Regions from separate parts of the Streptomyces sp. CA2R106 genome, predicted to be linked through region 2. Evidence: riboswitches for the same ligand, from Rfam matches in the RefSeq annotation. Region 2 holds a riboswitch; the other holds the start of a gene.
The links. A riboswitch is a leader RNA that binds a small molecule or an ion and turns the genes downstream of it on or off. The one in region 2 is predicted to bind thiamine pyrophosphate.
Positions count from the first base shown of each region.

Region 1 (5,344 bases), on a different contig from region 2:
GCACCCGACATCCTCCAACTTGCGGGCGAGCACGGGGTCGTCGCTGGTGTACGGCAGCACCGTGAACCCGTCGTCCACCAACGTCTCGGCAGCGTCGAGGAGTTCGACCGGATCGGGCAGCAACGTCCGCTCGTCGGCGATCACTTCGAGCTTGACCCAGTCGGTGCCGAGCGCCTCCCGGGCGAGCCGCGCGGTGAGGACGGCCTCGCCCGCGGTGAAGCAGCCGGCCGTGTTCGGCAGGACACGAACCCCCAACCGGCTCAGCACGGACAGCACGGAACCCTTCGCGGTGGGGTCCAGCCGCCGCATCGCGACGGTCGTCAGCTCCGTACCGGAGGCGACGAGCGCCCGCTCCAGCACGTCGAGGCTCGGCGCCCCGCCGGTGCCCATGATCAGCCGGGACCCGAACACGGCGTCGCCGATCCGCAGCGGATCAGCCCCGTCAGGCGACGCGGACGGCGCGGCCTGCGCCGACGGTGTCGTGTGCAACGCTCAGCCCCCCTGGACCGCGGTGAGGATCTCCACCCGGTCGCCGTCGGCGAGCCGGGTCGCCGACCAGCGCGAGCGCGGCACCACCGCCTCGTTGAGCGCGGCGGCCACCCCGGTGGTCGCCGCGCCGTACCGGGCGACGAGCGTACCGAGCGCGATCGGCTCCTCCAGAGCGCGCGGCTCCCCGTTGACGAGCACGCTGATCGTCATACCGTCTGCTCCTCACGTACGGCCGCGAACCGCCCGGCGGCGAACGGCTCGGCGTACCGCGGCAGACGTCCGGTGTCCAGGACATGGCCGAGGACGTCCCCGGTGACGGGCGTGAGCAGCACCCCGTTGCGGTGGTGCCCGGTGGCCAGCAGCAGACCCTCCAGGTGGGAGGGCCCCAGCAGGGGAGCGTTGTCCGGCGAGCCGGGCCGCAGCCCCGCGAGGGTCTCGGTGAGGGGGAGTTCGGTGATGCCGGGCACCAGGTCGTGCGCGTCCCGCAGCAGTTGGTAGACGCCGCCCGCGGTCACCGCGGTGTCCCAGCCGAACTCCTCGCTGGTCGCGCCGAGCACCAGTTCCCCGTTCTCCCGCGGCACCAGGTAGACATGGCTGCCGCGGACCACCGCGCGGACCGTGCGGGACAGGAACGGCGCCCGCCCGGCCGGCATCCGCAGCCGCAGGATCTGCCCCTTCACCGGCCGCACCGGCGGCAGCGCGTCCGGCGGCAGCCCCGCCAGCCGGCCGCTCTCGCAGCCCGCGGCCAGCACGGTGCGCCCCGCCACCGCCCGGGTGCCGTCGGCGAGTTCGGCGCCGGTGACCCGGTCGCCCGCGCACAGCACCCGCGCCGCCTTCGCCCGTACGAACTCCACGCCCGCCGAGCACGCCGCCCGCAGCAGCGCCGCCGCCAGCCGCCGCGGATCGACCTGGTGGTCGCCGTCCACCCGCAGCCCGCCGCGCACCCCGGGGGCGAGCAGCGGCTCCAGCCGGCGGCAGTCCCGCCCGGTCAGCCACTGCGCGGCCAGCCCCAGCGAGGTCTGGAAGGCGTGCAGGTCGCGCAGGTCCGCCCGGTCGTCCGTGTCCAGCGCCACCGCGAGGGTGCCGCACGGCCGGTAGCCGGTGTCCAGACCGGTGGCGTCGGCCAACTCCGCGACCAGGTCCGGATAGCGCGCCGCCGACGCCAGGTTCAGGTCGAGCAGCGTCTGCTCGCCGTACTGCAACTCCGTGACCGCGGCGAGCATCCCCGCCGCGACATGGGCGGCGCCGCCGCCGGGGGACGGGTCGGCCACCACCGTGGACAGCCCGCGCTGGGCGGCGCGCCACGCCGTCACCAGGCCGATGATGCCGCCCCCCACGACGAGGACGTCCGCTGTTCGGGTACGCATGAGTCTCGGCTGCTCCCTTCGCCGGCATGACCCGGATCAGGTTCGTACGGTCGGCGGCCGGCCAGCCGCCCTCTCAGCCCGGTGCGTCCGGGCTCCCGCGAATTCGCTTCCGGTCAGCTTAACCGAGGGCCCGCCGGCGGGCGCCGCCGCGTCCACCGCGGTGGACGGGCCGCCCCGACCCCCGCCCCGGCGCCGCCCCGACGCGCTAACGTGTCCCGGTGAGCGAGCGTCACGCAGTGATCGTGGGGGCCGGCATGGCCGGCGTGCAGACGGCCGTCGAGCTGCGGCAGCAGGGCTGGCGCGGCCGGATCACCCTGCTGGGGGACGAGCCCCACCCTCCGTACGACCGCCCCCCGTTGTCGAAGGCGGTGCTGCTGGGCGCGGAGGGCGGCGCCCTGGCCGACGTGCGGTTCGACGTCGACTTCGCCGCCTTGGAGGTGGACCTGCGGCTGGGCGTGCACGCGCAGGCGCTGCGCGCCGCGGCACGCCAACTCGTCACCGACGCGGGCCTGGTGGCCTATGACGCGCTCGTCCTGGCCACCGGCGCCTACCCGGTGGCGCTGCCCGGCACCGCCGGCCGCCCCGGCGTCCACCCGCTGCGCACCCTGGACGACGCCGCCGCGCTGCGCCCGGTCCTGGAGCGGCGCGAGCACGTCGTGGTGGTCGGCGCCGGCTGGATCGGCGCGGAGTTCGCGACGGCGGCCCGCAAGGCCGGCTGCGAGGTGACGGTGGTCGAGGCCGCCGACCGCCCGCTGTCCGGTGTGCTGCCCGCGTCCGTCACCGCGCACATGACCGGCTGGTACGACGAGGCCGGCGTGACCCTGCTGACCGGCACCACCGTGGCCGAGGCCGCGGCGGGCGGGGTGGTGCTCGCCGACGGCAGCCGCCTGGCGGCCGGCGCCGTGGTGGTCGGGATCGGCGCCCGCCCCGCCACCGGCTGGCTGGCCGGCTCCGGGGTCACCCTGGACCCCCAGGGCGCGGTGCGCGCCGACGAGCGGCTGCGGGCCACCGCGCCCGACGTGTACGCGGTCGGCGACTGCGCGTCCTTCCCCTCCGCCCGCTACCACCGGCGGCTGCTCGTCCACCACTGGGACAACGCGGTCCAGGGCCCGCGCACCGCCGCCGCGAACCTGCTCGGCGGCGAGGAGGCGTACGACCCGGTGCCGTACTTCTGGTCCGAGCAGTTCGGGCGGTTCGTGCAGTACGCCGGGTTCCACCGGGACGAGGACACGATGGTCCGCCGCGGCGACCCGTCCGGCGACTCCTGGTCGGTGCTGTGGCTGCGCCGCGGCGTGCTGGTGGCGGTGCTCGCGGTGGGGCGGCCCCGGGACATGGCGCAGGGCCGCAAGCTGATCACCCAGGGTGCCGAGCCGGACCCGGCGCTCGCCGCGGACCCGGCGGTGCCGCTCAAGGCCGCGGTGCCGCACTGACGCCTGCCGCGGGGGCGCGGGGGACACCGTGACGGCTCAGCGGTGGGGGCGATTGTCAGCCGCAGGTGGCAGGCTTGTCCCGTGACTGCTTACTCGTCGGTTGACGCGCACATTGACGCTCTCGTCCCCTCCTGGCTCACCCTGCCCGAGGTCGCGGAGCGGCTCGGCCTCGAAGTGACCCGTATCCGGCCGCTGATCAAGGAAGGGCAGCTCATCGCGGTCCGGCGCGGGGAGAACAAGGTGCTGATGGTGCCGAGCGACTTCATCGGAGACGGCAAGATCGTGAAGGGCCTGCCCGGCACCCTGACCCTCCTGAAGGACGACGGGTTCACGGACGACGAGGCCCTGGAGTGGCTCTTCACGCCCGACCCGACCCTGCCCGGCACCCCCGCCAACGCGCTGCGCGAGAATCGCGGGACCGAGGTGAAGCGCCGCGCGCAGGCGCTCGCCGTGTAGCCCGCGCCCTGCCGGGGCCGCCGGCCGCCGCCCGTACCGCACCCGCGGACGCGCGCGGCGGCGGCCCGCACCGGGGCGCACCGACCCCGGGAGCCCGCGATGCCCACCCCGACCGCGTCCGACCGCCTCGCCGCCGCCCGGCTCTACCTGTGCACCGACGCGCGCACCGGCCGCGGCGACCTCGCCGCGTTCGCGGACGCCGCACTGCGCGGCGGGGTGGACATCATCCAGCTCCGCGACAAGGGCATCGAGGCCCGCCAGGAACTGGCCGCGCTGGAGATCCTCCGCGACGCCTGCCGCCGCCACGGCAAGCTCCTCGCCGTCAACGACCGCGCCGACATCGCCCACGCCGCCCGCGCCGACATCCTCCACCTCGGCCAGGACGACCTGCCGGTCCCCGCCGCCCGCGCGATCCTCGGCCCTGACGTCCTCATCGGCCGCTCCTGCCACACCGCCGCGGAGGTCGACGCCGCCGCCGTCCAGCCCGGCGTCGACTACTTCTGCACCGGGCCGGTCTGGCCGACCCCCACGAAGCCCGGGCGCCCCGCACCCGGGCTCGACCTCGTCCGCCACGCCGCCGCGCTCCGCCCGGCCCGGCCCTGGTTCGCGATCGGCGGGATCGATGCCGCCACCCTCCCCGCCGTCCTCGCCGCCGGCGCCCCCCGCATCGTCGTCGTCCGCGCGATCACCGGTTCCCCCGCCCCCCACGAAGCCGCGGCCGCCCTGACCCGCACGATCCGCTGCACGGTGCCCGACAGGGGCGCGGGGAACTGCGCGAGCAACCAGCTTCCGGCCGGTGGTCCGGACGCGACAGCAACAGCCCCTTCGGGCCGGTGACGACCTGCACCACGGAACAGGGTTGGTCGCGCAGTTCCCCGCGCCCCTGTCCGGCACCGTTCTCCGCGGCAGCGGCCCCCCGGGAGTGGCTGGACGCACTAACGTGTGGTGGCCGCCACACGTTAGCCTGCTGACATGGCCTTGGGGACTTCATCCACACGTACGGACCGCGCGACCACGATCCGTGAGCTGCTCGCGTCCGGCCACCGCTCCTACTCCTTCGAGTTCGCCGCGCCGCGTACGGAGAAGGGCGAGCGCACGCTGTGGAACGCGATCCGGCGGATCGAAGCCGTCCGTCCGACGTTCGTGTCGGTCACCTACGGCGCCGGCGGCTCCTCGCGGGAGGGCACCGTACGGGCCACCGACCGCATCGTGTCGGACACCACGCTGACCCCGTGCGCCCACCTGACCGCGGTGAACCACTCGGTCGCCGAACTGCGCAACATCATCGGCCAGTACGCCGACGCCGGTATCCGCAACATCCTCGCGGTGCGCGGCGACCCGCCCGGCGACCCGATGGGCGAGTGGGTGGCGCACCCGCAGGGCCTGACGTACGCGGCCGAGCTGGTGCGGCTGGTCAAGGAGTCCGGGGACTTCTGCGTCGGCGTCGCGGCGTTCACCGAGATGCACCCGCGCTCGACGGACCCGGCGGAGGACACCCGGCACTTCCTCGACAAGTGCCGCGCGGGCGCGGACTTCGCGATCACCCAGATGTTCTTCGACCCCGAGGCGTACCTGCGGCTGCGCGACCGGGTGGACGGCGCG
Region 1 is NZ_JBAGKC010000004.1:332,899-338,242, reverse strand. Features, by position in the region: gene WA788_RS09195 (thiazole synthase) at 1-489, opposite strand, end outside; gene thiS (sulfur carrier protein ThiS) at 493-699, opposite strand; gene thiO (glycine oxidase ThiO) at 696-1,856, opposite strand; TPP riboswitch at 1,853-1,965, opposite strand; gene WA788_RS09180 (NAD(P)/FAD-dependent oxidoreductase) at 2,075-3,286, shown strand; gene WA788_RS09175 (Rv2175c family DNA-binding protein) at 3,368-3,742, shown strand; gene thiE (thiamine phosphate synthase) at 3,842-4,579, shown strand; gene metF (methylenetetrahydrofolate reductase [NAD(P)H]) at 4,715-5,344, shown strand, end outside.
Region 1: another riboswitch for thiamine pyrophosphate. It lies ahead of thiO (glycine oxidase ThiO); the one in region 2 lies ahead of WA788_RS27020 (thiamine ABC transporter substrate-binding protein).

Region 2 (5,344 bases):
GAGCACGCAGACGATCTCGTGCGCGGCCGCGTCCACGCTCACCTCGTCCAGCGCGGCGCGCGCCCCGAACCGTACGGTGGCCGCGTCCACGCGCAGCAGGGTGCCGGTCATCGCGACCTCTCCGACAGCGGGTACTCCAGGATCAGCAGGCTGGCCGCGCAGACCACCATGAGGATGGTGCTCAGCGCCATCGCCTGGCCGTAGTTCATCTCGCCGGCCCGGCCGAGCAGGCGGGCGACGGCGACCGGCAGGGTGGGGCTGTCGGGGCGGGCGATGAAGACCGTGGCGCCGAACTCGCCGAGCGAGACGGCGAACGCGAACCCGGCCGCGATGCCCAGGGCCCGCCGTACCAGCGGGAGTTCGACCTCGCGCCAGACCCGCAGCGGGGAGGCGCCCAGCATCGCCGCGGCCTCCCGCAGCCGTTCGTCGACGGCCCGCAGCACCGGCAGCATCACCCGCACCACGAACGGCGCGCCGACCAGCGCCTGGGCCAGCGGCACCAGCAGCCAGGAGTCCCGCAGGTCCAGCGGCGGCTTGTCGAGGGCGATCAGGAAGCCGAAGCCGACGGTGACCGCGGAGGTGCCCAGCGGCAGCATCATCAGCCCGTCGAACCCGCGCATCAGCCGGCCGCCGCGGCGGGTCAGGGCGGCCGCGGCCAGCCCGCCGACGACCAGGGCGATCACGGTGGCGGCGGCCGCGTAGCGCACCGAGTTCCAGACGGTCCGCAACGGTGGGACGAGGAAGGTGCCGTCGCCGCCGGTGGTGCCGAGCGCGCGGTAGAAGGCCAGGCCGTAGCCGTTCGGGCCGTCGAAGGAGCGGGCGGCGAGCACGCCGAGCGGCAGCAGGATCAGCAGCGCGACCGAGGCGAGGACGGCGGCCAGCAGCGCGCGTTCGCCCCGGCCGCGCGGGCGGTGCGCGGTGCCGGCCGGGTCGACCAGGCGCAGCGCGGACTCCCCACGCCGGGTGGTCCAGGCGTGCACGGCCAGGATCGCGGCCACGGCGGCGAACTGGAGCAGGGTGAGCACGGCCGCGGTGGGCAGGTCGAAGATCTCGGCGGTCTCCCGGTAGATCTCGACCTCCAGGGTGGCGCGGGTGGGGCCGCCGAGGATCTGGATGACGCCGAAGGAGGTGAAGGTGAACAGGAAGACCATCACCCCGGCGGCCGCGACGGCAGGCCCGAGCGCGGGCAGGGTGACGCGGCGCCAGGCGGCGAGGCGGCCCGCGCCGAGCATGCGGGCGGCCTCCTCCTGGCGCGGGTCGAGCTGGGCCCACAGGCCGCCGACGGTGCGGACGACCACGGCGTAGTTGAAGAAGACGTGCGCAATGAGGATCGCCCACACCGAGGTGTCCAGGCGCACCCCGAACAGGCTGTCGGTGAAGCCGCCCTGCCCCAGCAGCGCGAGGAACGCCGAGCCCGCGACGACGGTCGGCAGCACGAACGGCACCGTGACCACGGCCCGCAGCAGCCGCTTGCCGGGGAAGTCCAGCCGCGCGAAGGCGTACGCCCCCGGCAGGGCGACCACCAGGGTCAGCGCGGTGGAGGCGGCCGCCTGCCAGCAGGTGAACCACAGCACGTGCCGGACCGAGCCGTCGCCGAGGACGTCGCCGATCCGGCCGAGCTGCCAGCGGCCGCCCTCGTGCAGACCGCGGCCGACGATCGCCGCCACGGGGTAGGCGAAGAAGGCGGCGAAGAACGCCAGCGGCAGTGCGGCCAGGGCCGCTCCGGTGAGGACGCGGCGGCTACCGCGGTGGGAGTCGGCCCGCGGCGCGGCGTTGCGCGGTGCGGCCTTGCGCGGCAGCCCGTTCTTCGGCGCTCCCTCCCGCGGCGCTCCCTCCCGCGGCGCTCCCTCCCGCGGCGCTACAGGACGATCGAGTTCCACGACTTCACCCAGTCGTCCCGCTTCGCGGCGATCTTGTCGGGCGCCAGCGTCGTGGGGTGCGGGACCTTCGCGCCGTACTTGGTGAACACCTCGGGTTCGACCGCGCCCTTCACGACCGGGTCGACGTACATCTGGAGCGGCATGTCCTGCTGGAAGGTCCGGCTGAGCATGAAGTCGATGAACGCCTTGGCGCCGGCGGGGTTCTTCGCGCCGTGCAGCAGCCCGGCGAACTCGATCTGGCGGAAGCAGGTGCCGGTGGCCACCCCGACGGGCGACTGCGCGGGCTGCGGGGTGACGCCGACCACCTCGGCGGGTGGGCTGGAGGCGTAGGAGACGACCAGCGGCTTGCTGCCCTTGGCCTTCTTGCCGGCGGCCGACCCGGAGAAGGCGTTGTCGTACGCCTGCTCCCAGCTGTCGACGACCTGCACGCCGTTGGCCTTCAGCTTCTTCCAGTACGCCTGCCAGCCGGAGTCGCCGTAGGTGGCGGCGGTGCCCAGCAGGAAGGCGAGCCCCGGGGAGGAGGTGGAGACGTTCTCGGTGACGAGCAGGTTCTTGTACTGCGGCTTGACCAGGTCGGCGAAGGTCTGCGGCGGCGCGAGGTGGTGGGAGGTGAAGTAGGCGCGGTCGTAGTTGACGCACACGTCGCCGGAGTCGATCGGCGTCACGCGGTGCTTGGCGGCGTCCAGTTGCACGTCCGCGGCGACCTGGTCCAGGCCCTTGGCGGTGTAGGAGTCGAACAGGCCGTTGCTCAGGGCGCGGGAGAGCAGGGTGTTGTCGACGCCGAAGAAGACGTCGCCGCGCGGGTGGTCCTTGGTGAGGATGGCCTGGTTGACCGCGGCGCCCGCGTCGCCGCCGCGCAGCACCTTGACGGTGTAGCCGGTCTCCTTGGTGAACTGCGCGAGCACCGAGGAGGAGGCGGCGAACGAGTCGTGGCTGACCAGGGTGACGGTCTTGGAGGGCTTGCCGGCGGCCGAGGAGGAGCCGGAACCGGAGCCGGAGCTCGAGCCGCAGCCGGCGAGGACGGTGGCGCCGGCGGTGGCGAGGACGAGCGCGCCGATGGCACGCCGACGGATGGTGCTGTTCACTGTGTGACTCCCTACGCCGGTATGACCCGGATCAGGTGGGAGGGTCTGCGGCCTGGGTCCCTCGACGGTCCTGCCGTCGGATCGGGTCCCAGCCGCACTCTCAGCGCCGTCTCAGGCGCTCCCCTGTCGGATGTTCACTTGTCCTGCGGTTCTGCGGTCGTGCTTGTCACGCTGCCATGCATGCCGTTGGTACGACGAACACACCAGCGCACCGTATCAGCGTGCGGAGGCGGCGAGCTGACCGCAGGCCCCGTCGATCTCCTGGCCGCGGGTGTCGCGGACGGTCACCGGCACGCCGTGCGCCTCCAGTGCGGCCACGAACGCCCGCTCGTCCTCCGGCCGGGAGGCGGTCCACTTGGAGCCGGGGGTGGGGTTGAGCGGGATCAGGTTCACGTGCACCCGGTGGTTCTTCAGCAGCCGGCCGAGCCGGTCGGCGCGCCACGCCTGATCGTTGACGTCGCGGATCAGGGCGTACTCGATGGAGACGCGGCGGCCGGAGACGTCGGCGTAGTGCCAGGCGGCGTCGAGCACCTCGCGGACCTTCCAGCGGGTGTTGACCGGCACGAGGGTGTCGCGCAGCTCGTCGTCGGGGGCGTGCAGGGACACCGCGAGGCGGCATTTGAAGCCCTCGTCGGCGAAGCGGTGCATGGCCGGGACCAGGCCGACGGTGGAGACGGTGATGCCGCGCTGCGACAGCCCCAGCCCGTCGGGCGCCGGATCGGTCAGGCGCCGGATCGCGTCGACGACCCGGCGGTAGTTCGCGAGCGGCTCGCCCATGCCCATGAAGACGATGTTCGACAGCCGGTCCGGGGCGCCGGCCGCGCTGCCGGGCACGTCGCCGTCGCGCAGGGACCGCATCCCGGCGACGATCTGGTGCACGATCTCGGCCGTCGACAGGTTGCGGTCCAGGCCCGCCTGGCCGGTCGCGCAGAACGGGCAGTTCATCCCGCAGCCGGCCTGCGACGAGATGCACATCGTCACCCGGTCCGGGTACCGCATCAGCACCGACTCGACGAGCGTCCCGTCGAAGAGCCGCCACAGCGTCTTGCGGGTCTCCCCGTCGTCGCACGAGGCGTGCCGCACCACCGTCATCAGCTCCGGCAGCAGGTCGCCGGCCAGCTTCCCCCGGGCCGCCGCCGGAATGTCCGTCCACGTCGCCGGATCGTCCGCGTAGCGCGCGAAGTAGTGCTGCGACAACTGCTTCGCCCGGAACGGCTTCTCCCCCAGCGCCGCCACCGCCTCCCTCCGCTCCGCGGGCGAAAGATCAGCAAGATGCCGCGGCGGCTTCTTGGCCCCGCGCGGCACGGCAAACGTCAGTTCTCCGGGTACAGGCATGATGCCTACCAGTGTCGCAGACTCCGCGCGGTGCGCCGTTCGTGCTGCGCGCGGCCGGGACGGGGCCGGGAGGCGGGGGTCAGCCCTGGCCGACGAAGGAGACGAGGAGGAGCCAGACGACGGGGGCGGTGGGGAGGAGGGAGTCGAGGCGGTCCATGATGCCGCCGTGGCCCGGGAGGAGGGTGCCCATGTCCTTGATGCCGAGGTCGCGTTTGATCATGGACTCGCCGAGGTCGCCGAGGGTGGCGCTGACCGCCGCGGCCAGGCCCAGGAGCAGGCCCTGCCACCAGTGGCCGCCGTCGATGAAGTACTGCATGAGCAGGGCGCCGACGACCATCGCGAAGCTGATCGCGCCGACCAGGCCCTCGCGGGTCTTGCCGGGGCTGATCCGGGGCGCGAGCTTGTGGCTGCCGAAGCGCCAGCCGACCGCGTAGGCGCCGGTGTCGCTGATCACGGTGAGCAGCAGGAAGACCAGCACCCGCCGCGGACCGTCGTCGGCGGCGAGCATCATGACCACGAACGTGGCGAGGAACGGCACGTAGAACGCGGCGAACACGGCCGCGGTGACGTCCCGCAGGTAGTCCTCGGGCGGGGTGGCCATCCGCCAGACCAGCACCGCGAGCGCGGTGAGCGCCATCGCGATCCACGCGCCGTCGGCACCGCGGACGTACCCGGCGATCACCATCGCGGTGCCGCCGACCGCCAGCGGGACCAGCGGCGCGTGGATCTGCTTGCGCTCGGCGAGCCGGGAGGTCAGCTCCCACAGCCCGACGACCACCGCGACCACGACGATCCCGACGAAGACCGCCTTGACCACGAACAGCGCCGCCACGACCACCGCACCGAGGCCGACACCGACCCCTATCGCCGCCCGCAGGTCGCGCCCGGCGGACTTCTTCGCGGCCGGCGGTGGGTCCTGGGGCGGCGCGGACGGTGGCGGTGGCATGGTGGAGATCTTCCTCCTGACCCCGGGCTCCGTGGCGGAACCCGCCGCGTGACCGGCGCGTGGCGAAGCGCCCCAGGAAGAATCGTTCACGGAACGTC
Region 2 is NZ_JBAGKC010000024.1:69,824-75,167, forward strand. Features, by position in the region: gene WA788_RS27010 (ABC transporter ATP-binding protein) at 1-111, opposite strand, end outside; gene WA788_RS27015 (ABC transporter permease) at 108-1,715, opposite strand; gene WA788_RS27020 (thiamine ABC transporter substrate-binding protein) at 1,859-2,965, opposite strand; TPP riboswitch at 2,957-3,100, opposite strand; gene rlmN (23S rRNA (adenine(2503)-C(2))-methyltransferase RlmN) at 3,182-4,300, opposite strand; gene WA788_RS27030 (phosphatidate cytidylyltransferase) at 4,380-5,344, opposite strand, start outside.